DNA from 4 places in the Streptomyces sp. NPDC040410 genome. Region 3 is predicted to be linked to each of the others. Evidence: riboswitches for the same ligand, from Rfam matches in the RefSeq annotation. Region 3 holds a riboswitch; each other region holds the start of a gene.
The links. Region 3 has a riboswitch for cyclic di-AMP ahead of ACZ562_RS07890 (C40 family peptidase). Riboswitches for the same ligand answer to the same signal wherever they lie in the genome.

Region 1 (7,474 bases), on a different contig from region 3:
GGCGTACGCCGCCCAGGTCGGCTCGGTGGCGCAGGTGCGGGGAGGTGGCCTTGAGGGCCACGGGATAGCCGAGGGTGCGGGCGGCTTCGGCGGCGGCTTCCGGGGTGGGGGCGGGCAGGGCGCGGTGCACCTGGATGCCGTACGTGCCGAGCAGGTCGCACGTCTCGTCGCTGCCGAGCGTGAACCCCTGCCCGCGCGCGAGCAGCCCGCCGATCAGCTCGGCGGCCCCCTTCTCGTCGATGTCCTCGTACTCGGGCACCTTCCCGGGCTCGGCGGCCTCCCGCCGCCACTGCGCGTACTTCACGGCTTCGGCAAGGGCCCGAACGGCGCGCTCGGCGGCGGGGTAGGCGGGGATGAGGCGAGAGCAGAAGGGTGGCCCTTCCCCGCCGGCCGGCTTCGCCGCCGACGCGGCGGGCGGTCGTTCCGCAGGGCGGATCAGGTGGGCACCGCCCGCGGCGCCGGGATGGGAAACCGCGCCGGGTGCGTGGGAAACCGCGCCCGGTGCGTGGGAAACCGCCTGTGGTGCGGTACTGGCCGCAGCCGACAACGCCTCCGCAAGCCCCCCGAGCTCCACATGCACCACCAGCACCGGCTTCCCGGGAACCTCGTCCGCGGCCGACCTCAGAGCATCGGCCAACGTCGCGTCTCCGGCCGACCCCTCCCCCACCGCCGGTATCGCCGTGATGACCACCGCGTCGCACGAGTCGTCCCTCAACTCCCGGAGCAACGCCGCGTGGAAGTCCTCCGCGGACGCCCCCGTCGTCAGGTCCAACGGCGCCAGCGGCCTGAGCCCCTCGGAGAGGCACGCGTCGTACGTCAGCAGCCCCAGCGACTCGGAGTTCCCCAGGATCGCCACCCGGGGCCCCGCCGGCAGCGGCTGCCGCGCCAGCAGCAGCCCCGTGTCCACCAGCTCCGTGATCGTGTCCACGCGGATCACCCCGGCCTGCCGGAGCAGCGCGGACACCGTCGCGTGCGGCAGCCGCGTCGCCCGGACGGCATGCCCCTGCGGAGCGGAGCCCGCGCCCTGCACCACGACCAGCGGCTTCGCCGCCGCCGTCCGCCGCGCGAGGCGGGTGAACTTGCGCGGGTTGCCGATGGACTCCAGGTACATGAGGACGACGTCGGTGTCCGGATCGTCGTACCAGTACTGGATCAGGTCGTTGCCGGACACGTCCGCCCGGTTGCCCGAGGACACGAAGGTGGACACGCCGGTGTCCCCGGTGACCCCTCCCCCGCGCCGGTGCAGCCGGGACAGCAGCGCGATGCCGATGGCGCCGGACTGCGCGAACAGCCCGATCCTCCCGGGCCGCGGCATCTCGGGAGCGAGGGAGGCGTTCAGCCGTACGTCCGGGGAGGTGTTGACGACGCCGAAGGCGTTCGGCCCGATGATCCGCATGCCGTACGTGCGCGCGTGGCGCACCAGTTCGCGCTGGCGCTCGCGCCCCTCGGGGCCGCTCTCGGCGTATCCGGCGGAGACGACGACGAGGCCCTGCACGCCGTGCGCACCGCACTCGGCGACGACTTCGGGGACGTGCTCTGCCGGCACGGCGAGGACCGCAACGTCCACGGGTCCGCCGATGTCGCCCACCGAGCGGTACGCGGGGACCCCGTCGAGCACCTTCTGTTCCTCGGGGAAGGCCTTGTTCACGGCGTACAGGCTGCCGGTGAACCCGGCGTCCCGGATGTTGCCGAGGACGCTGCGGCCCACGCCGCCGGGGGCGCGGCCGGCCCCGATGACGGCGACGGAGCCGGGCGCCAGCAGCCGCCGTACCGACCGCGCCTCGGCGCGCTGTTCCCGCGCGCGCTGCACGGCGAGCGAGCGGTCGGTGGGTTCGAGGTCGAACTCCAGGCGTACGACGCCGTCCTCGAAGCTGCGCTTCTGCGTGTACCCGGCGTCCGTGAAGACCTTGATCATCTTGGTGTTGGCGGGCAGCACCTCGGCGGCGAAGCGGCGGATGTCGCGCTCGCGCGCGACGGCGGCGATGTGTTCGAGGAGGGCCGAGGCGACCCCGCGGCCCTGGTGGGCGTCCTGCACGAGGAAGGCGACCTCGGCCTCGTCCGCGGGCGCGGAGGCGGGCATGCCGCCGGCACCAATACGGTCATAGCGTACGGTGGCGATGAAATCGCCGCCGATCGTGGCCGCGAGTCCCACCCGGTCCACGAAGTCGTGGTGCGTGAAGCGGTGGACGTCCTTGGCGGACAGACGAGGGTAGGGCGCGAAGAAGCGGTAGTACTTCGATTCGTCCGAGACCTGCTCATAGAAGCTGACCAGGCGGTCTGCGTCATCGACGGTGATCGGGCGGATGTGTGTGGTGCCGCCGTCGCGCAGCACCACGTCGGCCTCCCAGTGGGCCGGGTACTCGTGCCTGTCCGACGGGGTCTGCATGGGCCCCAGAGTACGGCTCGCGTACGACAACGGGGCGAGGCAGTCTGTGGAGAACGGATGCCGGACCGAGGCCGCGGTCCGACGCCACCCGGGGCGGGACGAGGGCCCGCTCCGGCATGCTTCACGATGTGGGAAACTGGTCTAGACAACCCTGAGACAGTGAAGGGCAGCATCACATGGCTGAGCGCCGCGTCAACGTCGGCTGGGCCGAGGGCCTCCACGCCCGCCCCGCTTCCATCTTCGTCCGGGCCGCCACGGCCGCAGGTATCCCGGTGACGATCGCCAAGGCCGACGGCAACCCCGTCAACGCGGCCTCCATGCTGGCCGTTCTGGGCCTGGGCGCCCAGGGCGGCGAGGAGATCGTCCTCGCCTCCGACGCCGAGGGTGCGGACGTCGCGCTCGACCGCCTCGCGAAGCTGGTCTCCGAGGGCCTCGAGGAACTCCCCGAGACCGTCTGAGCACCCCACGCAATTGATGGCCGCGGCCGTCGCCGATTCACAGAAGGGCTCGTCCGAATTACCGGGCGAGCCCTTCGCATTTCCCTCTCACGGGCAGCAAAAATAATCCCCCTCGAATTACCCACCTCTTTGTATACGGCGCCCGTGTTAATGCCGCAGGCCCGACATGTTTACGGGATGTTGCGAGTTCCTCACACGGTCGGTCCGGTCCCCTCCCCCGTTGAAGCGCAACCGGTGCGCGGCCGTCGAGCGCTCCGTGTGCAGCGTCGTGACCGACCGCGCGCGCTCACTGTCGCCGCGCGCCACCGCATCCACGATCGCGCCGTGCTCCACCCAGGACTCCACCGGGCTGGCGGGCGCCTCCACCGTGTACATCCAGGCGATCTTGTGGCGCAGCTGGGTCAGCATCGAGGACAGCGCGGGGCTGCCGGACGCCTGGGCGAGCGTCTCGTGGAACCAGCCCCCCAGGGAGCGCAGATCCTCGCTGTTGCCCCTCTTGGCGCGCTCCTGGCCCAGCCTCACGAGGCCGCGCAACACCTTGAGATGTGCCTCGGTGCGCCGCTGGGCGGCGCGCGAGGCTCCGAGCGGTTCCAGAAGCATGCGCATCTCCAGGAGGTCGGCACCCTCCTGCTCGGTCGGCTCCGCGACGCACGCGCCGGCGTGCCGCCGGGTCACCACGAAGCCCTCGGCCTCCAGCGTGCGCAGGGCTTCGCGGACGGGGACGCGGGAGACGCCGTAGCGGCGGGCGAGCAGTTCCTCGGTGAGCCGGCTGCCGCGCTCGTAGACACCGGCGACGATGTCGTCCCGGATCGCGGTGCATACCGAGTGCGCCGGAATACGCATGACCGACCTCCGCCTTAATCCCCGTGAAACGTCGATGATTGACGTGTGTTCAATGACTCTATTGCAACGAGCCGGAATATCCGACGGCGGGCCTGAATCCAGGCCTATTTTTTGGACAACGCGGCCCCCGAAACGCCGAAAGCCCCGGCTCGGTGAGCCGGGGCTTCGGGATGCCGTGCCGTGGGTCGTCAGATCTTCACACCGTGCGATCGGAGGTAGGCGACGGGGTCGATGTCCGAGCCGTACTCCGCGGTCGTACGGGCCTCGAAGTGCAGGTGCGCTCCGGTGACGTTGCCGGTTGCGCCGGAGAGGCCTATCTGCTGGCCCGGGGTGACCTTCTGGCCCACCGAGACACCGATGGACGACAGATGGCCGTACTGGGTGTACGTGCCGTCGTTCATCTTGATCACGATGTTGTTCCCGTAGGAGCCGCCCCAGCCGGCCTCGACGACGGTGCCGGAGCCGACCGCGTGCACGGAGGTGCCGCTCGCGGCGTGGAAGTCGACACCGGTGTGGCTGCCGGAGGACCAGACGCCTCCGCCCGCCTTGTAACCGGTCGAGACGTAGGAGCCGGAGACCGGGGCGACGAAGGTGTTGAGGCGCTCGCGCTCGGCCTCGCGCGCGGCACGCTCCTTGACCTCGCGCGCCTCCTTCGCCTCCTCGCGCGCCTCCTTCGCCTCCTCGCGCGCCTTCTCGGCCTCCTCCGCCGCCTTCCTGCGCGCTGCCTCCTCGGCCGCCTTCTTGTAGGCGGCTTCCCGGGCGGCCTCCCGCTGTGCGTCGGCCTGTGCGTCGATCTGCTCGGCGACCGTGTCGCCGATCTTGATGACCGGGGTGAGGCCGGTCTGCTCGGCGGAGGTCTCCGCGGCGAGCGCCGGGGCGGCGATAGTGCCGATGGCGCCGGTGGTGGTGAGGGCCGCGACGCCCGCCACACGGGCGGTGGTGCGGTGCATCCTGCTGGGACGACGGTGCTTCCCGGTGGCGCGGGTGAACGCCATGTAGTGGCTGGTCCTTTCCTTCCTTCTCGCCTACCGGGTTAGCTGACGGGTTCGGAGCAGGAAGGTCTCCTACGGACACCCTCGCGGTGCGCGCGGGCGTCCGATTCACCCCAGGGACTGCGTGGGTCCCCGGCTCCCCTGGCTCGCGCCGTACGGGGACTCGGCGATGACTGTCCGGTGCCGCGGGCGCGGCGCACTGCCTGACGAACAGCCGGACCGACGCTAGACGCGGCGTCTTTCAATCCCCAAACGGATCACGCCTTTTGTAGCGCACGCCACAGGGCAGACAGGCAACCACTCCCTCAATTCGGACATACGCGGGCCCTGATGACGCTTCAGTCACCAGGGCCCCAGTGCGCGTGTGCTTCTACTCGGCCGACACGACGGTGACTTCACCGATGCCGAGGGCCTCGACGGGCTCCTTGATCTGCGCCGCGTCGCCGACCAGGATCGTCACCAGACGGTCCACCGGGAAGGCGCTCACGGCCGCCACGGTGGCCTCGACGGTGCCGGTCGCGGCGAGCTGCTGGTACAGCGTCGCCTGGTAGTCGTCGGGCAGCTGCTGCTCGACCTGGTCCGCCAGCGTGCTCGCCACGGCAGCGGCGGTCTCGTACTTGAGCGGCGCCACACCGACGAGGTTCTGCACGGCGACGTCGCGCTCGGCGTCGGTGAGGCCCCCTTCGGCGAGCGTGCGCAGCACCGTCCACAGGTCCTGCAGCGCCGGGCCGGTGTTCGGGGTGTCGACCGAGCCGCTGATGGCGAGCATGGCGGCGCCCGTGCCGTCCGGGGCGGACCGCAGGACCTGGCCGAACGCCCGCACGCCGTAGGTGTAGCCCTTCTCCTCGCGCAGGACGCGGTCCAGGCGGGAGGTGAGCGTGCCGCCGAGGCAGTATGTGCCGAGCACCTGCGCGGGCCACACGCGGTCGTGCCGGTCGGGGCCGACGCGGCCGATGAGCAGCTGCGTCTGGACCGCGCCGGGGCGGTCCACGATGACGACCCTGCCGGTGTCGTCGGCGGTGACCGGCGCGACCGGCCGCGGCTGGGCCGAGGAGCCGGTCCAGGCGCCGAGGGTGTCGCCGAGCAGCGCGTCGAGGTCGATCCCGGTGAGGTCGCCGACGACCACGGCGGTGGCGGTGGCCGGGCGGACGTGCTTCTCGTAGAAGGCGCGTACGGCCGCGGAGTCGATGGCGGCGACCGTGTCCTCGGTGCCCTGGCGCGGGCGCGACATGCGCGCGGTGGCCGGGAACAGCTCCCTGGAGAGCTCCTTGGCGGCCCGGCGGGACGGGTTGGCCAGCTCGTGCGGGATCTCGTCGAGCCGGTTGCGGACGAGGCGCTCGACCTCGCTGTCGGCGAAGGCGGGCGCCCTGAGGGCGTCGGCCAGCAGGCCCATCGCCTTGGGCAGGCGCGAGGCCGGCACTTCCAGGCTCAGGCGGACACCGGGGTGGTCGGCGTGCGCGTCGAGGGTGGCGCCGCAGCGCTCCAGCTCGGCGGCGAACTCCTCCGCGGAGTGCTTGTCGGTGCCCTCGGAGAAGGCCCGCGCCATGATCGTGGCCACGCCGTCGAGGCCGGCCGGCTCGGCGTCCAGGGGAGCGTCCAGGAGTACCTCGACGGCGACTACCTGCTGGCCGGGGCGGTGGCAGCGCAGGACCGTCAGACCGTTGCCGAGCGTCCCGCGCTCGGGGGCCGGAAACGCCCACGGCCTGGCCTCGCCGGCCTGGGGCTGGGGGTGGAAATGCATCGTGGCGAGCTCGGTCACTTGGCCGCCTCCTCGTTCTCGTCCTCGTCGGCGGTGTTGTCGGTGCTCTCAGTGCCCTCGACGGGCTCGTAGACCAGGACGGCTCGGTTGTCGGGGCGCAAGCGGGCCTGGGCGACCTCCTGGACCTCCTCGGCCGTCACGTCGAGCACACGCTGGACGGCGGTGAGGGCGAGCTGCGGGTCACCGAACAGGACGGCGTAGCGGCACAGTTCGTCGGCGCGGCCCGCGACCGTGCCGAGGCGGTCCAGCCACTCGCGCTCCAACTGGGCCTGGGCGCGCTCCATTTCCTCGGCCGTGGGGCCCTCCGCGGCGAACCGGGCGAGCTCCTCGTCGATGGCGGCCTCGATGACCGGCACCTCGACGTCGCCGGAGGTCTTCACGTCCAGCCACCCCAGGGACGGCGCGCCCGCCAGCCGCAGCAGGCCGAAGCCGGCCGCGACGGCCGTACGGTCGCGTCGTACGAGCCGGTTGTAGAGGCGGGAGGACTCGCCGCCGCCGAGGACGGTGAGCGCCAGGTCGGCCGCGTCGCACGCGCGCGTGCCGTCGTTCGGCAGCCGGTAGGCGGCCATCAGGGCGCGGGCCGGGACCTCCTCCTCGACGACCTCGCGCAGCTGTTCGCCGATGATCTCGGGCAGCGCCCCGTCGCGCGGGGCGGACTTGCCGTCGTGGGAGGGGATGGAGCCGAAGTACTTCTCGATCCAGGCGAGGGTCTGCTCGGGATCGATGTCGCCGACGACCGACAGGACGGCGTTGTTGGGCGCGTAGTACGTACGGAAGAACGCGCGCGCGTCCTCCAGGGTCGCCGCGTCCAGGTCGGCCATCGAGCCGATCGGGGTGTGGTGGTAGGGGTGGCCCGCCGGGTAGGCGAGGGCGGTCAGCTTCTCGAACGCCGTGCCGTACGGAACGTTGTCGTATCGCTGCCGGCGCTCGTTCTTGACGACGTCCCGCTGGTTCTCCATCGACTCGTCGTCGAGAGCGGCGAGCAGCGAGCCCATGCGGTCGGCCTCCAGCCAGAGGGCGAGCTCCAGCTGGTGGG
Region 2 (7,474 bases), 180 kb from region 3:
ACCTCGTTGGACTCGCTGTCGTAGCCCCAGACGTCCTTGCCGTTGTGGATCACGCTGTATTCGGCGGCGTTCTCGAGCAGCGAGAGCTTCTGCTTGTCCGGACCGTCGGCCGAGACGCGCAGGGTGTGCGTGCCGGAGGCGAGCTCCGTCAGTCTGGCGGACGGGTCCGCGGAGGAACCGTCGTCACCGGACCTCGTGGCACCGGACAGCAGGCCGCTCTCCAGGCCGCCGAGGTCGGGCAGTCCCAGATCCGTGCTGATCTTCACGGTGCCGGACAGCCGCTGTACGTCCGACTCGGCGATCTTCTCGATGAGTTGCTGGGCGCTGATCTTCGGCAGGTCGGGGTCGCCGGAGTCGGCGAGCGCCGGGACGAGCCCGATGGTCGCCGCCGCCACCCCCACCACGGTGACCGGGACGATGTACCGCGCCGCCCTGCGCCGCCCGGCGCGGAGGTCCTCGACCTCCCCGGCGCTCGTGCTGTCGTCGGATTCGTACGGTGCCATGTGTGCCTTACCTCCGTCGTCGGCGGCGGCTGTCCGTCTCGTCTCGTCCTCGCACCAAGTCCCACCCTGAGCCGCCATTCTCACCCGAATCGGTGAGGAGTGGTGTTTTCCGTGGTCTCCATCTGACCAAATCGGCGGAGGGGATACGTCAGCCCGCGGGATCAACTCGGCGTACACCTGGGGTATGACGTGAGAGGGCGGCACCTCCCCCGACCCGTAGGGGTCGTACGGGAGAGGGGCCGCCCTCGCCAACTGGTGGCTCAGCGCTGGATGAACACGTAGTCCGCCTGGTAAGGCACTCCGGTGATGGTGCCCGGTGTGCAGGAGCCGGCCGGGGCGACGCCGCCGACGGTGTTCAGCCGCAGGATCTCCGCGGTGCCGGCGAGCAGGCCGTGGTGCTTGCCGGACTGGGTGGCCCTGAGGTCCAGTTCGGGGATGTTCTTGTCGCCGTTCGGGGTCTTGGAGATCAGCGACCCGGTGACCGCGCTGCGATCAGGTGCGATCCACTGCGGGGTACCGGAGTTGGGCTTGACGAAGGAGTGCGCGATGTGGCCGCCGAGCAGGGCGCTGACGTCCCGCTGGGCGAAGGCGTGGCCGCCGCCCTCGGCGGGCTTGCACTCGTAGATCTGCTTGCCCTTGACCACGGACGCCTGGAAGTTGGCCAGGGCGTGCCGGAAGTCGAACGCGGTGGTGACCTTGTGGAGCTGGCCGCGGACGGCGCCGCCCGGGAACTCGGCCGTGTGCAGGTTGGCGTAGAAGGAACCGGGGTCGGACTTCAGCGCGTCGAGCAGGGCCGGGTCCTCGACCTTGACGGTCCCGGTGACGCTGTGGCGCCTGCTGTTCTCCAGCAGCCTGGTGAAGTCGACCTTGACGCCGCCGTTGGTGCCCCTGGCGCCCTGGTGGATGTGGAGCAGGGTCGGCTTTCCCGTGCCCCGCCAGGTCACGGCGACGGACACCCTGTCGCCCTTGACCCTGATGAACTCGAGCGCGGCCCCGTTCTCGTCCCCGACGGCCGGGCCGCCGGCCACGGGCACCTCGTTGGCGCCCCGCAGGCTGGCGGCGAGGATCGTCCCGCCGCTGCCGCCGTGGGTGGTTCCGCTCTGGGTGACGATGCCCTGGCCGGCGTGGCCCGCGTGGTCGACGCGGGTGCCCTCGGCGGCGAAGGCGGGAATCATCGCGGCGGCGACACCGCCGGCGGCGGCCACCGCGACGGCGGCGGCCACGAGGCTCTTACGGCGCTTCGAAGACGTCGTGTTCATGCCCATGATGCTTTTAGCTCCCCGTATGGCAGCTGACGCCCCCTGCGTCAGCTTCTGGGCATGCATACGGAAGCGATCTCAGATTGGACTCAGTCCAGATATGTGACGTGCGCCACACAGGTTGATTCACTCGAGGCCGCGACTAGCCGGCCCGGTGCACCACCGCGTCGCACAGCTCCAGGAGTGCCGCCTTCGCGTCGCACTCCCGCAGCGGGGCCAGGGCCGACCGGGCCTCCTGCGCGTACCGCACGGTGTCCCTGCGGGCCTGCTCCAGCGCCGGATGGGATCGCAGGCCGGCCAGCGCCTCGGCGTGCCGGGCTTCGTCGGACAGGTCGGAGTCGAGCAGCTCGCACAGGGCGATGTCCTCGGCCAGGCCCAGCCGGGCCGCGCGCTCGCGCAGGCGCAGTACCGGCAGCGTCGGGACGCCCTCACGCAGGTCCGTGCCCGGGGTCTTGCCTGATTCGCGGGAGTCGGACGCGATGTCCAGGACGTCGTCCGCGAGCTGGAAGGCGACACCGAGCCTCTCGCCGAACTGCGTCAGCACGTCCACGACCGTCTCGTCGGCGCCCGACATCATCGCGCCGAATCGGCACGACACCGCGACCAGCGAGCCCGTCTTGCCGCCGAGCACGTCGAGGTAGTGGTCGACCGGGTCACGTCCGTCCGTCGGCCCGGCCGTCTCCAGGATCTGCCCGGTCACCAGGCGCTCGAACGCCTCGGCCTGGACACGGACCGCCTCCGGCCCGAGGTCGGCCAGGATGTGCGAGGCACGGGCGAACAGGAAGTCACCCGTCAGGACCGCGACCGAGTTGCCCCAGCGGGTGTTCGCGCTGGCCACCCCGCGCCGGACCTCCGCCTCGTCCATCACGTCGTCGTGGTACAGCGTCGCCAGGTGGGTCAGCTCGACGACGACCGCCGAGGGCACGATCCCCGGCGCGTACGGGTCCCCGAACTGGGCGGCGAGCATCACGAGCAGCGGCCGGAACCGCTTCCCGCCCGCCCGCACGAGGTGCTGGGCGGCCTCAGTGATGAAGGGGACCTCGCTCTTGGTGGCCTCGAACAAACCCTCCTCGACGGCCGCCAATCCGGCCTGGACATCGGCTTCCAGAGCCTGGTCCCGCACGCTCAGCCCGAACGGCCCGACGACGGTCACGAGGGGTCTCCTGTCTGCTGGTGTCTACTGGCGATTACACGGTTTGTCGATAGGTCGCTGCCATCACTCAAGTCAGCGTATCCGGTCACGTTTCGATCACCACGAGCGCCCACCTCCCGCAGTTCCGACTTCGCCCGACCGGGAGTACCCCTGTCAGGCCAGGCGGTACCACATCACGACGGGTATGTTTTCGATCACCTGATATAGACGGACTTCTGTAGATTTGCATGGAAGTAGTGGAACGTGGTGCACATCCGTACGTCCTTCCCTTACGAGACGGCCCATGAGGACCTGCGCATCCCGCTCCCGGACGGGCCCGGGCTCCACGCGCGGGTGTGGCGCCCCCTGACGGGCGAGCCCGTGCCGGCGCTTCTCGAGTACCTCCCGGGCCGGCTGACCGACCGGACCGCGCCCCGCGACCGGCAGCGCCACCCCTGGTACGCCGGGCACGGCTACGCCTGCGTCCGCGTCGACGCCCGCGGGCACGGCAACAGCGAGGGCGTGCCCGCGGACGGGTACACGGGCACGGAGTTCTCCGACGGTGTCGAGGTGGTGAACTGGCTCGCCGCGCAGCCGTGGTGCGACGGCAAGGTGGGCTTGTTCGGCGTGTCCCGGGGCGCCTTCGACTCCCTCCGGATCGCGGCCCTCGCGCCCGAGCCGCTCAAGGCGGTCGTCGCGGTCTGCTCCACGGACGACCGCTATGACAACGACGTGCACTACATGGGAGGTTCCGTCCTCGCGGCCGGCATGCACGCCCGGGCGGCCGGGATGCTCTCCCGCGTGTGCAGGCCGCCCGACCCGCTGTACGCCGGCGAGGCCTGGCGGGACCTGTGGCTCGGGCGCCTGGAATCCGTGGAGCCGTTCCTCCACACCTGGCTGGACCACCAGACCCGGGACGACTACTGGCGCCGGGACAGCGTCCGCGAGGACTACGGGGCGATCCGGGCCGCCGTCCTGGCGGTGGGCGGCTGGCACGACCCCTACCGCGACACGGTGCTCGGGCTCGTCGAACACCTCCCGCCCGACCGCGTCCGCGGCCTGATCGGCCCCTGGCCGCACCAGTACCCCGACCGCGGCCTGCCGCCGGGCCCGGCGATCGGCTTCCTCCAGGAGACCCTGCGCTGGTGGGACCACTGGCTGAAAGGGGCCGACACCGGAGCCATGGCCGAGCCGCTGCTGCGTGCGTACGTCAGCGACTCTCACCCCCCGGCGACCGGGTACGAGACGCTGCCGGGCCGCTGGGTCGGCGAGCAGGCCTGGCCCTCCCCCCACGTCAAGACCGTCACGCACGTCCTCCGGGGCAGCCCGCTGCTCGTCCGCTCCCCGCAGCACACCGGCCTCGACGCCGGCCGTGTCGTACCCATGGGCGACGACGCCGACCTGCCGCCCGACCAGCGGGAGGAGGACGCACGGTCGGTGTGCTTCGAGTTCGAGGTGGGCGAGGAGACCTGGGTGCTGGGGCGGCCGGGGGTGCGGCTGCGGCTGACCTCCGAGGTGCCGGGCGGGCAGGTGATCGCCCGGGTGTGCGACGTGGCTCCCGACGGTGCCTCCACCCTGGTCACCCGGGGTGTGCTGAACCTGTCGGCGCGGCGGGGCCCGGAGCGGGCGGTGCCGTGGACGCCGGGTGCCACCGAGGAGGTCGCCTTCGAGCTGAACGGCGTCGGCCACGCCTTCCCGGCCGGCCACCGCATCCGGCTCGCCGTCTCCTCCGCGTACTGGCCGTGGATCTGGCCCCGGCCGGACTCGGCGGCGGGCTTCACCCTGGACCCTGTGGGCAGCTTCCTCGAACTGCCGGTCCGAGGCCGTGAGTCGGGCGGGACGGTCACGTTCGAGGAGCCGGAGCAGTCAGCACCGCTCGGCGTCAACTCCCCCGCCACACTGGACGAACCGCGCCCGCAGCGGCTCGTGGTGCGTGATGTGGCCAAGGGCGAGTGGCGGGTCGAGGTCGACCCGTGCCGCGACGGCACCCGTATGTACCCCGACGGGCTGGAGAGCACGGAGGAGGCGCTGGAGACGTACACGATCAACGAGCGGGACCCCCTCTCTGCCCGCACCCGCTCGGACTGGTCGATCCGGCTGCACCGTCCCGAGACGGCGTGGGACACGACGGTCCGCACGCGTTCGGAGATCAGGTGCGACGGGGCGGACTTCGTCACGTCCGACGAGGTGGTCTGCACGGACGGCGGCGAGGTGGTCTTCCACCGGACCTGGGAGAAGCGGATCCCACGAACGTCTGGTTGACAATGAGTTGGGCTCATTGCCCGATTTGCCGTTCTTGCGGAAGCCCGTGACTTGCCTCACTTCGCCACGCGAGCCGACTTCACCCTCTCCGGAGACGACTCACCTCTTACCGTGGCGAGTTGATACTTGGCGACCGCAAAGGATCAAGCACCCCAAACACCTCAGATCAAGGTCAATAGGGGCGAGGTGTGAATCCGGTACTTGTTCCGGACATGTGCTCTCGCATACGTTCCCGGCCGTCGGGTGGACGCCGAATCCTGCCGCCGCCCGGCCCGAGACTCATCGACGAACACACTTCGCGCACGGCAGGAGCGGGGGACCCAGGTAAGTCGCCGCACCGGACGCCACAAAGGCGTACCGGGACGGCTGGGGGTGCAGTCGCGTCCGTCAGGGCGCGGCCGGGCAGCTCCCGCCCGAACCCGACAGCTCACCTCGCAGGCGCCGGAGAGGAACTCGCCATGTCCGCAGCCGGTCAGCCCCGCCGCACCAGAACAGCCCGCCTCGCCCGCAAGCTCGCCGTCGCCGGCACCGGAATAGCCGTTCTGGCGCTCCCGCTCATCGGCGCGACCACCGCGTCCGCGGCCACCCCCACCGTGACCACCGCCTCCTCGCTCGGGTACGCCAACAACCTCGACGGCTGGATCCGGGCGTCGCTCCAGGTCATGGCGGAGCACGGGATCCCGGGGACGTACGACGGCATCTACCGCAACATCATCCGCGAGTCCTCGGGCAACCCCTACGCCATCAACCTCTGGGACTCCAACGCGGCCGCGGGCACGCCGTCCAAGGGCCTGCTGCAGGTCATCGACCCGACCTTCCGCGCCTACCACGTCGCCGGCACGTCCTGGGACTCGTACGACCCGGTCGCGAACATCACCGCCGCCTGCAACTACGCGGCCGCGCGCTACGGCTCGATCGACAACGTCTTCGGGGCCTACTAGGCCCGGTCGGCGTCGACTAGGCCCCGCGTCGGCGTCTACCGGGGCCCGGGGAAGAGCCGCTCGAGGACGACGGCGATGCCGTCGTCCTCGTTCGACAGGGTGATCTCGTCGGCCACGGCCTTGAGTTCGGGGTGGGCGTTGGCCATCGCCACGCCGTAGGCGGCCCAGTCGAACATCGGGATGTCGTTGGGCATGTCGCCGAAGGCGATGGTCCGGTCCGGGCCGAGGCCCAGGTGTTCGGCGGCCAGGGCGAGACCGGTGGCCTTGGTGACACCGCTTGGCTGGAGTTCGACGGTGCCGGGGCCGGACATGGTGACCGTCGCGAGCGACCCGGCCACCGATCGCGCCGTCGCCGCCAACTCGTCGTCGCTCAGTTCGGGGTGGCGCAGCAGCACCTTGCTGATGGGTTCGCACCACAGGTCGTCACGCCGGCCGACCCGTACCGCGGGGAGGGTCGGGTGCGGCATCAGGTAGCCCGGTTCGATGAGCGTGAGTCCGTCGACGCCGTCCTGGTCGACCGCGGCGTACACCTGTCCCACCTCGGCCTCTATCTTGCCGAGCGCGGTCTCGGCCAGCTCCCGGTCCAGGGTGACGGACCACAGCAGACGGTCCGCGCCGGCGTCGTACACCTGCGCGCCCTGTCCGCAGACCGCGAGCCCGTTGCTCCCGAGGTCGTCGAGGAGCGGCCGCACCCTGGGCGCCGGGCGGCCGGTCACCACGAGGTGCCGCGCGCCTGCCGCCACCACCCGCCGGAGCGCGGCGACCGACCGGTCGGAGAGGGTGTCGTCCCCGCGGAGCAGAGTTCCGTCCAGGTCGGTGGCGATCAGTGAATACGCGGTGGGTGCTGCCATGATCAGAGAATACGGATGGAAAGCCCCCTCGACTCGACGCGAACCGGACGGCTACTGCTTTCACATCCGTGACGGCCGTTCCGGTTGCGGGAGTTGGAGCGGCTGCGCCCCGCCTCGTACCACCGGATCTGTCGGCAGGATCACACCCGCCGTGCCCTCGTCGGCGATCCGGGCGAGGACATACGGACCATTTCGGCCCTGATGCGGTCGAAGGGCTGCCGCATGGTCGTCAGGGCGGGGGTGACGGCCCGCCGGGCGACCGGTGTCGCCCGGGGTGTCGAGCGGTCCGGTGATCATGCCGATGCGGCGACGAAGGGCGAACGGTCCGCAAGGAGAAGCGGAAAGAAACAGCAAAAAGAAATAGCGGCCTCTGCACCAATTGGACACAGGATGGTCCGGTACCTACCCCTGGCCCCACCTCGGGCGGTACCGTCCTGAGGTGTCCAGGGGGGACTTGATCGGGGGGTCATGTTGAGCAGTGGACGCATTCGTGTGCTGAGGCCCGAGGAGCTCGGTGCCGGGGACA
Region 3 (7,474 bases):
CCGGGCTGGGCGGCCGATCAGCGTCGAACACTCATCGAACATAGAGCCAAACTCGCGTCCGTGATCCCCGAAACACGGCCGAATGCCCGTTTCCTGCTCGCACGAAACCTGGCGAAGATTGTCGTGCCCGCGAACCGCCGGGTACAGTCACCGCACTGCTCTGGCAGCCCCTGTTGTCGAGGCGAAAGAGAAGTTGGTGAACGACCGTCACCCGCCGGGGACCATGCACACCCCGGCTCCGGCCTCCGACGCCGCCCCGGCGCAGTACGCGTCCTACGGCGGACAGGAAGCCCAGTACGGCGACTTCACCACGTACGGCAGCTACTCCGCCGACGGTTTCGCCACCGCCGGTTTCGACACAGCCGGCCACGCCACCACGACCTTCGAGACCGACCCCCTCTTCGGCAACCTCCCGTCGGACGGCCACGGCACCGCCGCGTACGACACGACGGCATGGACCACGGGCAGTCACCAGGCCCTGAACTACGACGCGTACGCGGCCCAGCACCACGCCGCCTACGACACCGGAGCGTACGACTCCACCGCCTGGACCACCGGCCACCAGCAGTTCCCCGGCATCCCGCCGCAGGCCACCGGCCACGACGTCAGCGGCCAGTGGGACGCGAGCGCCTGGCTCCAGCCCGACCCGTCCGCCGGCCCGGCCGACCAGACCCAGCAGTGGGAATGGGGCACGCAGGCCTTCGACACCGGCGCCTACGACGCCACGCAGTGGAACACAGACGGCGCCATCGGTGACGCGACGCAGACGACGGGCGACTACGGTCAGCACGCCGAAACCTTCGAGCAGCAGGAAACGGCCGCCTTCGACCAGTCGGCGACCGAGACCTTCGAGCAGGTCTCCCACACCGAACACGCCCCTGACGGCGACGAGTTGAGCGCCACCGGTGAGATGCCCGCCGTCTCCCCGCTCCTCGACGACCAGGAGGAGTCCGCTCCGGCCCCGGCCACCCGTGCCGCCGCCCGCGCGGCCCGCTCCCGCCGCCGTACGCCCCCCAAGCGCTCGGCGTTCCTGACGGTGGCCGTGCCCTCGGCGTGCGTCATGGGCGTCGCCGGGATCGCCGCCGCCTCCGTCGGCACGCTGACCGATGACGGCAAGGACACCTCCGCCGCCGGGTCCGACGCGACCGCGGTGAAGCCGTCCGCCGCGAACAACAAGCTGGACACCCAGCTCGAGAGCCTCTCCGCGGGCGCCGACGACTTCGCCGACCGGGCCAGCCGTACTCAGGAACGTATCGACCTCAAGGCCCAACAGCTGGCCGAGAAGAAGAGGGCTGCTGCGGAGGCCGCACGCAAGGAGCGGTTGCGCCCGAAGTACGCGCTGCCGGTGGCCCGGCACGGGCTCAGCGCCTACTACGGCCAGGCCGGCATCAACTGGATGTCCGTGCACACCGGCATCGACTTCCCTGTCTCCTACGGCACGACCGTGATGGCCGCGACCGACGGCACCGTCCGTACGGAGTGGAACAGCGCGTACGGCAACATGATGATCGTGACCGCCAAGGACGGCACGGAGACCTGGTACTGCCACCTCTCCACCTACCGGGTCGCCTCCGGCACGACGGTCAAGGCCGGCGACCCGATCGCCTACTCCGGGAACTCCGGCAACTCGACCGGCCCGCACCTGCACTTCGAGGTACGGCCGGGTGGCGGCTCGGCGATAGACCCGCTCCCGTGGCTGCGCAGCCACGGCCTCGACCCAGCGTGAGCGACGTGGACGACTCTTTGTGAGCCCCCGCCCTCCGGCGGGGGCTCACCGCATGAGAGCTACAGCTTCTCCACCGGCGCGTAGCGCAGCAGCAGCCGCTTCGGCTTGGTGTCCCCGAAGTCGATCGTCGCCTCGGCGTTGGCACCCGTGCCCTTCACCGCCACGACCGTCCCGAGCCCGAACTGGTCGTGCGTCACCCGGTCCCCGACGGAAAGCGAGACGACCGGCTTCTCCGAGGCCCTGCGCGTGGCGAAACCGGAGGCGCCCGACGCCGAGGAGCGGGAGCGGGACGACGACAGCGAGGCCGCCACGCCTGATGCCGGACCGGACGACGTGGGTGCCGTGGCACCGGTGCGCTTCCAGTCCACGTGCTGCGCCGGGATCTCTTCCAGGAAGCGCGACGGCGGGTTGTACGACGGCTGTCCCCAAGCACTCCGCAGCGACGACCGGGTCAGGTACAGCCGTTCACGCGCGCGCGTGATGCCGACGTACGCCAGGCGCCGCTCCTCCTCAAGCTCCTTGGTCTGGCCGAGGGCACGCATGTGCGGGAAGACGCCGTCCTCCATGCCGGTCAGGAAGACGACCGGGAACTCCAGGCCCTTGGCGGTGTGCAGGGTCATCAGGGTGATGACGCCGGAGCCGTCCTCGTCCTCGTCGGGGATCTGGTCGGAGTCGGCGACCAGGGCCACCTGCTCCAGGAAGTCGGACAGGGCCACCGACTCGCCCTCCCCGCGCTCCTGCTCGAACTCCAGGGCGACGGCGGCGAGTTCCTGGAGGTTCTCGATCCGGGTCTCGTCCTGCGGGTCGGTCGACGCCTGCAACTCGGCGAGGTAGCCGGTGCGCTCGAGGACGGCCTCCAGGACGGTCGCCGGCCCCGCGCCGGACTCGACGATCGTGCGGAGGTCCTCCATCAGCGTGTTGAACCGCTTGACGGCGTTGGTGGAGCGCGCGGCCATGCCGTACGCCTCGTCCACGCGCCGCAGCGCCTGCGGGAAGCTGATCTTCTCGCGCTGGGCGAGGGCGTCGATCATCGCCTCCGCGCGGTCGCCGATGCCCCGCTTGGGCACGTTGAGGATGCGGCGCAGCGGGACCGAGTCCTCCGGGTTGGCCAGCACCCGCAGGTAGGCCAGGACGTCCCGGACCTCCTTGCGCTCGTAGAAGCGGACGCCGCCGACGACCTTGTAGGGCAGGCCGACGCGGATGAAGACCTCTTCGAAGACACGGGACTGGGCGTTGGTGCGGTAGAAGACGGCGACGTCGCCGGCCTTCGCGTCACCCGCGTCCGTGAGACGGTCTATCTCGTCGGCGACGAACTGCGCCTCGTCGTGCTCGGTGTCCGCGACGTAGCCGGTGATGCGCGCGCCCGAGCCCGCGTTGGTCCACAGGTTCTTCGGGCGGCGGGACTCGTTGCGTTCGATGACGGCGTTGGCCGCGCTCAGGATCGTCTGGGTGGAGCGGTAGTTCTGTTCGAGCAGGATCGTCGTCGCGTCCGGGTAGTCCTCCTCGAACTGGAGGATGTTGCGGATCGTCGCCCCGCGGAAGGCGTAGATCGACTGGTCGGCGTCGCCCACGACGCACAGTTCGGCGGGCGGGACGTCGTACTCGCTGGGCGGTACGTCGACGGGGTGCTCGGCGGTGCCGACGAGTTCCCGGACGAGGGCGTACTGGGCGTGGTTGGTGTCCTGGTACTCGTCGACGAGAACGTGCCGGAAGCGGCGGCGGTAGTGCTCGGCGACGTCCGGGAAGGCGCGCAGCAGGTTGACCGTCGTCATGATCAGGTCGTCGAAGTCGAGGGCGTTGGCCTCGCGCAGCCGCGACTGGTACAGGGCGTAGGCCTGGGCGAGGGTCTTCTCGAAGCCGTCGGTGGCCTGGGCGGCGAAGTCCTCCTCGTCGATCAGCTCGTTCTTCAGGTTGGAGATCTTGGCGCTGAAGGACTTCGGCGGGTAGCGCTTGGGGTCGAGGTCCAGGTCACGGCAGACCAGGGCCATCAGGCGCTTGGAGTCTGCGGCGTCGTAGATCGAGAAGGACGAGGTGAAGCCGAGTTTCTTGCTCTCACGGCGCAGGATGCGCACGCACGCGCTGTGGAAGGTCATCACCCACATCGCGTTCGCGCGCGGGCCGACGAGCTGCTCGACGCGCTCCTTCATCTCGCCGGCGGCCTTGTTGGTGAAGGTGATCGCGAGGATCTGGCCGGGGTGGACGTTCCGCTCGCCGAGAAGGTACGCGATGCGGTGGGTGAGCACGCGGGTCTTGCCGGAGCCGGCGCCGGCCACGATGAGGAGCGGGGTGCCCAAGTGGACGACCGCCGCGCGCTGGTTCTCGTTCAGCCCTTCCAGCAGTGCGGCCGGGTCCACCGCGGGGCGCGGGGCGCCGTCGCGGTAGTACCCGTCCCGGTCCGGCGGCACGTCGAACTTCCCGCCGAACAGATCGTCCGGAACCGGCTCCGGTACGTGATCGTCCTCGGGCGGCGGCGGGTGTTCTTCCTCGTGGGCCCGGGGGGCCCGGAGATCCGCCAGGAAGCTGTCGTCAAAGAGGCTGCTCATCGCTCTCCGAGTCTAGGGGGCGCCGGTGACACCCCGCCGCCGCCCTGAGAACATCACCCGTCCCAGGGTCCGGTTTCAGAAGCCGAGGAGCTTTCCGATCCGGCCGCCGGGCGTCTTCTCGCCCTCCAGGACCGTCCCGTCACGGTCCGCGACCGACCAGGCGGCGACGCGGACCTTGCCGTCCCACGGGTCGACGGCCACGCCCGCCGGGAACGGGAGCCTCACGCTCGTGCGCCTGCCGTACGAGACCTTGGTCACCTGACCGGCGAAGAGCCGGCCTACGTACAAGACCGATAAGGGAACTGGCCTTGCCAAGGGGCGCTACGACGACGAGGTCCTTGCCGGCCGCGTAAGCGACGATCTTGCGGCCGTCGGGAGGGGCGAGCACGGCGTACGGGTTCGACTCGACCGCCGCCAACGCCGTCGCGACCGGTGGCGAAGAGCGTGACCGCGGACGTGAGCCCGATGCACGCCGGGCCGCCAGAAGCGGAGGGACATCGTCACTCCGGTAAAAATACGTACAAGTCGCCGTAGATCACCCCCGATTGACCACCGTCAGCGGCACCCTGGGCCAAGGTCACGAAAATGTATCGGGCATATCACCCAGCAACCTTCACAGGCGCCCCACGAGTTGGCTACCGTGCCCGGCAGGCCGTACGACCCCCACCGGCGAACGTCGCCGGGCCGCGCGGCCTCCGCCGAGTCCGGTGCGCCCCCGGGGCAGCCGGAGCCGGGGACCCACACCGACCTTGGGGTGAATCGGCCCAACTCCCTTTCGGGGAAAGGCCGTAGGGCAACCCTTCCGAACCACCCGCCCGAACCCGACAGCTAACTCGGTAGGCGGAACGTTGGAAGGAGTCGCCTCCCTTGGCGTCGCACCGCAAGCCGCGTCCCGCAGGTACGCGCGTAGCAGGTATACGGACCCCCGCCCTCGCAACGGCGGCCCTCACCTCCGTGGCCCTGCTGTCCCAGGCGGCCAACGCCGCTCCCTCGGCCGACGACAAGCCGAGCCTCGAAGAGGTCGAGAAGAAGGTCGATGACCTGTACCGCCAGGCGGAGTCGGCGACCGAGAAGTACAACGCGGCCAAGGAGAAGACCGCGAAGCAGCGCAAGCACGTCGACACCCTGCTCGACGACGTGGCCAAGCGCACCCAGAAGCTCAACGAGGCGCGGGAGGAGCTGGGTTCCTTCGCCGCGGCCCAGTACCGGACCGGCGCCTCCGCGCCGGACACCGCGACCTTCCTGCTCGCCGACTCCCCGCAGGACTACTTCGACCAGACCCAGCTGATGGGCCGGCTGACCAGCCGCCAGAAGGGCGCGGTCGACGACTACGTCTCGGAGCAGTCCGCGACGATGAAGAAGCGTCAGGAGGCCGCCCAGAGCCTCGAGACGCTCACCGAGTCGCAGGGCGACCTGAAGACGGCCAAGGCCACCGTCCAGAAGAAGCTCTCCGACGCGCGCGAGCTGCTGTCGAAGCTGACGGCGGAGGAGAAGGCGCGGCTCGCGGCGATCGAGGAGAAGAAGCAGCAGGAGGCCGCGCGCAAGGCCGCGGAGCTCGCGCAGCAGCAGGCGGCCGAGCAGAAGGCGGCGGAGGAGGCGGCCCAGCAGGAGGCGGCCCAGCAGGAGAGCAGTTCGTCGGGCTCGTCCTCCTCCGATTCGTCGTCCGACTCCTCGTCCGACTCCTCGTCCGACTCCTCGTACGCCACCAAGGCCGAGAAGGCCCTGGCCTTCGCCCGTGCCCAGATAGGCAAGCCCTACGTATGGGGCGCCACCGGCCCCGACTCCTACGACTGCTCCGGCCTGACCCAGGCCGCCTGGAAGGCCGCCGGCGTCACCCTCCCCCGCACCACCTACGACCAGGTCAACGCGGGCACCACGGTCTCCCTCTCCAACGCCCAGCCCGGTGACCTGGTCTTCTTCTACGACGACATCAGCCACGTCGGCATCTACATCGGCAACGGCATGATGATCCACGCCCCGAAGCCCGGCGCGTACGTCCGCGAGGAGTCCATCTACTACGACGGCGAGTCGGCGATCCACAGCCTGGTACGCCCGGCCTGACGGCCCCAGGCGCGGACGCACACCCAGTCCCCTTGCCCTGCGCCCGCGCGTTTTTCGGAGCGCCCGCGCGCGTGCCCCGCCCTCGACGCGCGCGGCGCTCCTTAGCATCGCCCCATGGCCGGCACCTCCTCCCGCTCCCCCTTCCGCGCCTGGTGGGCGCAGCGTCCGCCGGCGGCCGGTGCCGCCGCGCTGGCGACCGGCATCATGTCGGTCGGTCTGCACCTGACGGGGTACGAGGTCCTGTCCCGCATCGCGCTGGCGGTGGCCTGCGCCGCCTGGCTGGGGCTGGCCGCCGACTTCGTCGTACGGCTGCTGCGGGACCGTGGGAGACGGGTTGCGGAGGCGGCACCGGGCGCGCTCACGGCCGTCGCCGCGACCGCCGTGCTCGGCACCCGTTTCTCCGCCCTGGGCCGGCAGGTCCTGGCCGAGACGCTGCTGGCACTGGCCGTGCTGGTGTGGCCGGGGCCGCTCGTCCTCGCCGTACGGAACTGGGAGCGCCGTATGCCGGGGACGGTGTTCCTGGGCTGCGTGGCCACACAGGGTCTCGCCGTCCTCGCCGCCACGCTCGCCGCGGCCGAGGAGTCGGCCTGGCTCGCGCACGCGGCGCTCGTCCTGTTCGGGCTCGGGCTCGCGCTCTACGGCCTCGCGCTGGCCTGTTTCGACCCGCGGCAGGTGACCGGGGGTGCCGGGGACCACTGGGTGGCCGGCGGTGCGCTCGCCATCTCGGCGCTCGCCGGAGCGACGCTGGTCGCCGCCGACAGCGCGAGCCTGTACCTGTGGAACGTCGACGACAACGGCGTCCTGCGTGCGGTGACCGGCGCACTGCTGGTGCTCGACCTCGCCTGGTACGCCGTACTGCTCGCCGCCGAGCTGGGCCGGCCCCGGCTGCGCTACGACGCACTGCGGTGGGCGACCGTGTTCCCGATGGGGCTGACGGCCACCGCGACGCTGTCGGTCGCCGCCGCGCTCGACGTCTCGTGGCTCGATGTGCCGGGGGAGGTGCTGCTGTGGATCTCGGTGGCGGTGTGGCTGGCCGTCGCCGCGGGGGCGGTGGCGGACGTCCGCGCAGCCCTGAAGGCCGCGCCCGGGGACCTCAGGTCCACAGCACCGCGATGAAGATGTTCGCCGTGGTCAGCAGGCCCAC
Region 4 (7,474 bases), on a different contig from region 3:
CGGTCTGCAGCCGCTCCGTCATCTCCTTCATCACGCCGTTCGCCTCCAGCGTGCCGATCGCCGACGCCGCGCGCGGACACGTCAGGTAGTACGTCGTCGGGAAGGGCGTGCCGTCGGGCAGCCGCGGCGCGGTCTCCACGACGTCCGGCTGCCCGCACGGGCAGCGGTGCGCGATGGCGCGCAGCCCGCGCGGCGGACGCCCGAGCTGCTGCTTGAAGGCCTCGACGTCCGCGTCGGTGGGCTCGGTGCGCGGGGTGGTCGGCGGGGGCGTTTCCATGCCTGTCTTTCTCTTGGGTTCACTGGTCGGAGGCGTCGGACTTGTCGACACCGTCCCAGACGTTCGAGTACCAGGGGCGGTCGGCGGCCCCCAGGTCGGCGCGCGACTGCCTGGCCGCGTCGGGGTCGGTGACGATGTAACCCGTCTCCCCCGGCATCACATAGTGCAGCCGCTGCCGGATCTGCTGCTCCGCGAACGCGTCGTCCTGCCAGCGCGCCTTGAGGTCGCGCAGCCGCTCGACCCGCTCGCTGGCCTCTTCCTTCTCCCGCCGCATGTCGGAGAGCTCGGCGCGCTGGGAGACGTACTGCCTTATCGGATAGGCGAGGGCCACGATCAGCGTGCACAGGACGAGGGCGAGCAGCGCGGCCCGGCCGGTCAGCCGGGAGCGGCGGGCCTGGCGCTTGGTCTGGGAGCGGTAGACGCGGGCCGCCGTCTGCTCGCCGAGCAGACGGATCCTGGTCGCGGTGGAGAAACGGTCCCGGTCCTTCCCGGCCATGTCCCCGCCTCCCCTTCATACGCGCGTACGTCCCCGCACACGGTACGGGACCGAGTACGGGGACGTACGTACGACTGGCTAGTGCCGCGTCAGCCAAGGTTTGCCCGTCAAGGAGCGGCGTCCGGTGCGTGCTCTCGGCGTGCCGGCCGGAAGTCCTCGTACTGGACGTACTTGGGCTTTCGGCCGGTGCGGCGAGAGGGCGTGCCGGGCGTCGCGACGGGGCGAACCTTGGCTGACGCGGCACTAGGCCTCACCCCAGGTTGGGTCAGACCCTGATCGGGTCAGTCCTTGAAACGGGGGAAGGCGCTGCGGCCGGCGTACACCGCCGCGTCGTCGAGGATCTCCTCGATGCGCAGCAGCTGGTTGTACTTGGCGACGCGCTCGGAGCGGGCCGGGGCGCCGGTCTTGATCTGGCCGCAGTTGGTGGCGACGGCCAGGTCGGCGATGGTGACGTCCTCGGTCTCGCCGGAGCGGTGGGACATCATGCACTTGAAGCCGTTGCGCTGGGCCAGCTCGACGGCGTCGAGGGTCTCGGTCAGCGAACCGATCTGGTTCACCTTCACGAGCAGGGCGTTGGCGGCGCCGTCCTCGATACCGCGGGCCAGGCGCTCCGGGTTGGTGACGAACAGGTCGTCGCCGACGAGCTGGACCTTGTCGCCGAGCTTGTCGGTGATGATCTTCCAGCCGGCCCAGTCGTCCTCGAACAGCGGGTCCTCGATGGAGACGAGCGGGTAGGCCCCGACGAGCTCCTCGTAGTACTCCGTCATCTCGGCGGCGGAGCGCTCCTTGCCCTCGAAGAGGTACTTGCCGTCCTTGTAGAACTCGGAGGCGGCGACGTCGAGCGCGAGGGCGATCTGCTCGCCGGGCACGTACCCGGCCTGCTTGACGGCCTCGAGGATGAGGTCGAGGGCCTCACGGTTGGAGCCCAGGTTCGGGGCGAAGCCGCCCTCGTCGCCGAGTCCGGTGGACAGGCCCTTGCTCTTAAGGACGGACTTGAGGGTGTGGTAGACCTCGGTGCCCCAGCGCAGCGCCTCGGAGAAGGTCTCCGCGCCGATCGGGGCGATCATGAACTCCTGGATGTCCACGTTGGAGTCGGCGTGCGAGCCGCCGTTCAGGATGTTCATCATCGGCACCGGCAGGAGGTGCGCGTTCGGGCCGCCGAGGTAGCGGAAGAGGGGGAGGTCGCTGGCCTCGGAGGCGGCGTGCGCGACGGCGAGCGAGACGCCGAGGATGGCGTTGGCGCCCAGGGAGCCCTTGTTGTCGGTGGCGTCAAGGTCGAACATGGCCTGGTCGATCAGGCGCTGCTCGGTGGCGTCGTAGCCGACCAGCTCCGGGCCGATCTGCTCGATGACGGCGAGGACGGCCTTCTCGACACCCTTGCCCTGGTAGCGGTTGGGGTCACCGTCGCGGAGCTCGATGGCCTCGAAGGCGCCCGTGGAGGCGCCGGACGGGACGGCGGCACGACCCGTGCTGCCGTCGTCGAGGCCGACCTCGACCTCGACCGTGGGGTTGCCTCGGGAGTCCAGGATTTCCCGGGCTACGACGACGTCGATGGACGGCACGAGCATCTCCTTCTTGGGATGTGACGCGGGTACGCCGGGCCGTGGCCCGGTGCGCGCAGCGCCGCGGTGGCTCTGCGAGACGAGCCTAACCGGCTCCGGTCGATCGGCCAGCCGGTCGACCGCGTGGTGGACAGAACCGAGAGTAAATTGTTTCCGAACTGAACAAAGACATCAGGACATGGTCGGTACAGAAGATGCGCCGGCACCAAAACGCGCCGGCGCAAAAAAAAGCCCCGCCCCGGTGCGTACGGGGGAATACGCACCGGAGCGGGGAGCCCGTGGGGGACGGGGGGACCCTCACGGGACCTTCGTCATGAAGGACACGGATGTGAGGGCGCTGTGGTTCGGCTGCGAGCCGCTTGTCACTTCAGGTGCAGCTGCTGACCGGGGTAGATCAGGTCGGCGTCCTCGACGATGTCCTTGTTCAGCTCGAACAGCTTCTGCCAGCCGCCCTTGACGCCGTGCTCCGCGGCGATCGAGCTGAGGGTGTCACCCTTGACGACCTTGTACTCGCCGTCGCCCTTCTTGACCTTCTTGCCGGTCGGCGTGGTGACGGTCTTCTTGGCGGCCGGCCGCTCGGCGGAACGGGACGCCTGCTGCTCGGCGGTCGAGCGGGTGCTGGTGCCGGTGCTCTGGCTCTGCGAGGAGCCGCTCGACGGGGAGCCGGCGCTGCCGCCGTTGTAGGGGGTGCTCGACAGGCCCGTGCCGCAGACCGGCCAGGCACCCTTGCCCTGGCCCGCGAGAACCTTCTCACCGATGGCTATCTGCTGCGCCTTGGTGGCCTGGTCGGCGGTGGCGGCGTACTGCGTTCCGCCGTACGCGGCCCAGGTGGAGGCGGAGAACTGCAGACCGCCGTAGTAGCCGTTGCCGGTGTTGATGGACCAGTTGCCACCGGACTCGCACTGGGCGACGGCGTCCCACTCGGAGGCGGTGGCGGCGGAAGCGGTGCCGGACGCGATCAGCGGGGCGGCGACGGCGGCGCCGGTGACACCGGCGATCGCGATGACGCGGCTCGCCTTGGACGGACGGCGGTGCTTGCCCTTGCCGGAAAACAGCATGGTTGATCCCCTCACCGACGCCTGCGAGGTGAGCTGTCGGGTTCGGGCCGGTTGAGTTGCCCGGCCGTGTCTCGCGCGGTCTCTCCTGCGCGGCACGGCTTCACCCCAAGCCGGATCCAGCTCAACTGCTGGGCCCGGCACTTACCTTGGGTCCCCCGCTCCTGCCTACGGCGCTTGACGCGACGACTGTTCCCGTGCGGCCGCTGGCAGGATTCGGCGTTGCGGCAGACGGGGCTCGTGTTGGCGAGCGGTCACGACCGTAGACACGCGATCCGGGGAATTTCAAAGGCGATCAGGGCTTCTGAGACTCATCCCACACTTTTGCCAAACCGGACATTCAGCACGAAGTATGACGCGAACTCCCGCTGCTTTTCGCCCTATTCGGCACTGAGTGCAAGGTTCTGACCGGGGACGATGTGACCTGGGTCGGGCCCGATCTCCTGCTTGTTGTGGGAGTAGAGCTCATGCCATCCGCCTTGGACGTCATGCGAGTCGGCGATGGACACGAGCGTGTCCCCGCGGCGGACGGTGTACGAGTCGTCGGCCGCGTCACCCGCGGCACTGTCCTCCCGGGCGGCGTGACGCCCCTTGGAGGCGCCGGCGCCACTCTCGCCGGCGGCCTCGTCCGCGGTGCCGCCGCGATGCCGGCCGGTACCGAGGGCTCCCGTGTCGACCAGGCTCGAAAAGCCTTCACTTTGCCCGAAGTTGTCCGAGTCGTCATTATTCGGCACATCTGCCGATGTGCCGCCGGAATCCCGTGAGCCTCCGGCACTGGAGCCGGACTCGGATTCGGACGATGTGTCGGACTTGCCAGGCTTGTCCGTCGCATCCGACTCCGCGTCCGAGTCGGCGTCCGAGTCGGCGTCCGACGACTCGTCCGACGACTTGTCCGACGACTTGTCCGACGGGGAGGGCGACGATGAGGACTCTTCGGACGAGTCGGGCAAGCCGGGTGATTCAGACGACTCGGACGAGTCCCTCGAGTCAGATGAATTGGATGAATCCGATGAACCCGATGAATCCGACGAGTTGTCGTCCCCCGTGCCGGTGTCGACGTTCGCCGAATCCTTGTCCTTGCCGAGCCCGGCGAGCAGACCACAGGTCGGCCAGGCTGCGATGCCCTGGTCGTCGAGCATCTTCTCGGCGACGGCTATCTGCTGGGAACGACTGGCCTGGTCGGCGCTCGGGGCGTAGTCGAGACCGCCGTACTTCTCCCAGTTCTCCTGAGAGACCTGGAGACCGCCGTAGTAACCGTTGCCGCTGTCCTCGCTCCAGGAGCCGCCGCTCTCGCACTCCGCGACCTGGTCCCAGGTGTTCCCGCCGGCCGCACTCGCGCCGGTGGCGGCTAGGAGCGGGATCGCGATGGCAGAGCCGGTCACCCCGGCCGCGACCAGGAGAGCCGGTGCCTGGCGGGGGCGACGGTGACGACCGTTCCCGGAGAGCATGCGGAAACCTTTCGCGAGACAACGGGGAACAACGCGGCGCGCGTTGTAAGACGTCGCGTTGATTGGTGAACGTATCGGCAGGGGATCACTTGTCACAAGTTAATGCCGCACAGATCACATGAAGATCACAGAGTTGAGGGCGTGTCACCTTTGCGCAGGTGAGCCCAGTCATGCACGCGGCATGAACTCGACCGGCAGAGTGCGCAGTCCACGCATGATCAGTCCGCCACGCCACCGCAAATCGGCTGAATCCACAGCGAGTCGCAGGTCCGGGAGCCGGGTGAGGAGCGTGGCCAGAGCGATCTGCCCCTCCAGCCGGGCCAGCGGGGCACCGAGGCAGTAGTGGATGCCGTGGCCGTACCCGAGGTGCTGGTTGTCCCGCCGTCCGAGGTCGAGGACGTCGGGATCGGCGAACCGCTCCGGGTCGCGGTCCGCCGCGGCCAGGACGACGAGGACGGGGTCGCCCGCCGCGATGTCCTGTCCGCCGATGGTGAGCGGCTGTGTGGCGAACCGCCATGTGGCGAGCTCAACAGGACCGTCGTAGCGCAGGAGTTCCTCGACGCCGGTCTCAAGGAGCCCGCGTTCCTCGGCGGCGAGGGACTTCTGCAGACGGGCTCGCTGCTCGGGGTGGGTGAGCAGGGCGTACGTGCCGTTGCCGATGAGATTGACGGTGGTCTCGAAACCCGCGAACAAAAGGATGAAGGCCATGGCCGCGGCCTCGTTCTCGGTGAGGTGCTCGCCGTGGTCCGAGGCGCGGATGAGACCGGAGATGAGGTCCTCGCCGGGGCCGGGCTCGGCGGGCAGCGCCTCGCGCTTGCGGTGGATGAGCTCGGCCAGATAGCCCCGCATCTTCTTCACGGACCGCGCGACCCCGCCCCGCGGACCGCCCCCGTGACGGATCATCATGCCCGCCCAGTCGCGGAAGTCGTCCTGGTCCTCGCGGGGGACGCCGAGCAGGTCGCAGACGGCGTAGATGGGGAGCGGGAAGGCGAACTCATGGATGAGGTCGGCGCTGCCCTTGCCGGCGAACCGGTCGATGAGGTGGTCCGTGAGTTCCTGGACGCGCGGGGCGAACTCGGCGACCCGGCGGGGGGTGAAGGCCTTGCTGACCAGTCGCCGGAGCCTGGTGTGGTCCGGCGGATCGATGTTGAGGAGATGGGTCATGAGCTCGGCCTTGCGCTCACCCGGGATACCGGTCTTGCCCTTGGCGTGGGCGGGCTCGTCGTGATGCGCCGGGTTCTTGCTGAGCCGCTGGTCGGCAAGGGCCTGCTTGGCGTCGGCGTAACGGGTGACCAGCCATGCTTCCACGCCGCTGGGGAGCTGTGTCCTGTGAACGGGGGCGTGCTCGCGGAGCCAGGCGTAGGCGGGGTAGGGATCGGTGGCGAACTCCCAGGTGAAGAGGTCGGGGGCGGGCGGCTCGGCGGTGGGCTGGTCGGTCACTCTTCGACGGTATCCGGCGCCTGTGTCCCGGGCGTCCACCCCTCGGCCGCCCGCACCGCGTCCCGGTACGACCGGGCAGCCGCACGCAGTGCCGCCTCCGGGTCGACGCCCTCCGCCTCGGCGCGTATGGCCATCACGAGCAGCTCGTAGCCGATGCCTTCGCCGTTCGGCAGCGGTACCTCCAGTCCCGCCGTGCGTACTCGCGACGCGAGTTTCGCCGCGAGAGCGAGGCCCGGCTGGCCCAGGGGAATGCCTTCGGTCAGGGAGGTGCGGCGCTTTTCCACGGCCTTGGTGCGGAGCCAGTGCTCCTTGACCTCCTCGGGGGTGGTGGCCGTCGCGTCGCCGAAGACGTGCGGGTGGCGGTGGATGAGCTTGGTGACGATTCCGCCGGCCACGTCGTCGATCGAGAAGGGGGCCGCCCCGTCCTCCGGGCGGCCCTCCTCGGCGATGCGGGCGTGGAAGACGACCTGGAGCAGGACGTCGCCCAGTTCCTCGCGCAGTTCGTCGCGGTCGCCCTCCTCGATCGCCTCGACGAGTTCGTACGCCTCCTCGATGCCGTACTTCGCCAGGCCTTTGTGGGTCTGCTGGGACGACCACGGGCACTCGGCGCGGATGCGGTCCATGACCTGGACGAGGTCGAGGAGGCGGGCTCCGGGCAGGTCGTACGAGGCGGGGAGCAGCTCCAGGTCGGGCATGTGGACGCGGCCGGAGCCGGCGAGGCGGGCCAGGCCGTCGGTCAGGGCGGGCTCGCCCTCGCCGGTGGCGACGACGACCACCGTCCGTCCGCCGGCGCAGACGCCGACCAGCTCCTCGGCGGTCGGGGACGCCTCGTCGACCGGTATCCCCGCCTCGCGCAGATACGGCAGCTGCGGGTGCGCGCCGTCCGCGCACAGGACGCGGTCGGCGGCGTGCAGCGCCTGCCAGGCGGGCCAGGAGAGCAGACCGGGCGCGACGCGGTGGCTGGTGGTGAGCAGGACGATGCGGCCGGGAGCGGCTTCGGGGCTGGTTGCGTTCACTCTCCGAACGTAACCCACGCCGCCGACAGCCCCGCGGGATATCCACAGGGCGGGTGCTGGCGGTGCTCCCGGTGGGCCGCGGGGCGCCGGTGCCGCCGTACCGTTACGTGGTCTGCTGCGTGTCCGGCGCCGTGACGTCCCGTACCCACGGTGTCTTGGCGTTGACGCGGCTGCTCTTCT

Region 1: it holds a riboswitch for cyclic di-AMP, as region 3 does, so the genes downstream of both, ACZ562_RS34355 (M23 family metallopeptidase) here and ACZ562_RS07890 (C40 family peptidase) in region 3, are expected to answer to the same signal.
Region 2: it holds a riboswitch for cyclic di-AMP, as region 3 does, so the genes downstream of both, ACZ562_RS08810 (transglycosylase SLT domain-containing protein) here and ACZ562_RS07890 (C40 family peptidase) in region 3, are expected to answer to the same signal.
Region 4: it holds a riboswitch for cyclic di-AMP, as region 3 does, so the genes downstream of both, ACZ562_RS21315 (transglycosylase family protein) here and ACZ562_RS07890 (C40 family peptidase) in region 3, are expected to answer to the same signal.

What each region holds. Positions count from the first base shown of each region.
Region 1 is NZ_JBVIVK010000028.1:44,661-52,134, forward strand. Features, by position in the region: gene ACZ562_RS34340 (bifunctional acetate--CoA ligase family protein/GNAT family N-acetyltransferase) at 1-2,386, opposite strand, end outside; gene ACZ562_RS34345 (HPr family phosphocarrier protein) at 2,563-2,844, shown strand; gene ACZ562_RS34350 (GntR family transcriptional regulator) at 2,992-3,687, opposite strand; gene ACZ562_RS34355 (M23 family metallopeptidase) at 3,876-4,682, opposite strand; cyclic di-AMP (ydaO/yuaA leader) riboswitch at 4,696-4,858, opposite strand; gene ACZ562_RS34360 (M16 family metallopeptidase) at 5,050-6,438, opposite strand; gene ACZ562_RS34365 (M16 family metallopeptidase) at 6,435-7,474, opposite strand, start outside.
Region 2 is NZ_JBVIVK010000003.1:308,590-316,063, forward strand. Features, by position in the region: gene ACZ562_RS08790 (LolA family protein) at 1-503, opposite strand, end outside; gene ACZ562_RS08795 (CHRD domain-containing protein) at 764-1,762, opposite strand; gene ACZ562_RS08800 (polyprenyl synthetase family protein) at 1,905-2,915, opposite strand; gene ACZ562_RS08805 (CocE/NonD family hydrolase) at 3,162-5,156, shown strand; cyclic di-AMP (ydaO/yuaA leader) riboswitch at 5,439-5,610, shown strand; gene ACZ562_RS08810 (transglycosylase SLT domain-containing protein) at 5,615-6,097, shown strand; gene ACZ562_RS08815 (HAD family hydrolase) at 6,133-6,948, opposite strand; gene ACZ562_RS08820 (GNAT family N-acetyltransferase) at 7,417-7,474, shown strand, end outside.
Region 3 is NZ_JBVIVK010000003.1:126,502-133,975, forward strand. Features, by position in the region: gene ACZ562_RS07875 (M23 family metallopeptidase) at 197-1,726, shown strand; gene pcrA (DNA helicase PcrA) at 1,786-4,269, opposite strand; gene ACZ562_RS07885 (hypothetical protein) at 4,345-4,557, opposite strand; cyclic di-AMP (ydaO/yuaA leader) riboswitch at 4,956-5,128, shown strand; gene ACZ562_RS07890 (C40 family peptidase) at 5,137-6,330, shown strand; gene ACZ562_RS07895 (tellurite resistance/C4-dicarboxylate transporter family protein) at 6,445-7,446, shown strand; gene ACZ562_RS07900 (hypothetical protein) at 7,424-7,474, opposite strand, start outside.
Region 4 is NZ_JBVIVK010000010.1:208,632-216,105, reverse strand. Features, by position in the region: partial or broken gene ACZ562_RS21330 (DUF501 domain-containing protein) at 1-277, opposite strand, end outside; gene ACZ562_RS21325 (FtsB family cell division protein) at 297-773, opposite strand; gene eno (phosphopyruvate hydratase) at 1,055-2,341, opposite strand; gene ACZ562_RS21315 (transglycosylase family protein) at 2,698-3,393, opposite strand; cyclic di-AMP (ydaO/yuaA leader) riboswitch at 3,397-3,576, opposite strand; gene ACZ562_RS21310 (transglycosylase family protein) at 3,771-4,838, opposite strand; gene ACZ562_RS21305 (cytochrome P450 family protein) at 5,007-6,278, opposite strand; gene ACZ562_RS21300 (nucleoside triphosphate pyrophosphohydrolase) at 6,275-7,294, opposite strand; gene ACZ562_RS21295 (SurA N-terminal domain-containing protein) at 7,398-7,474, opposite strand, start outside.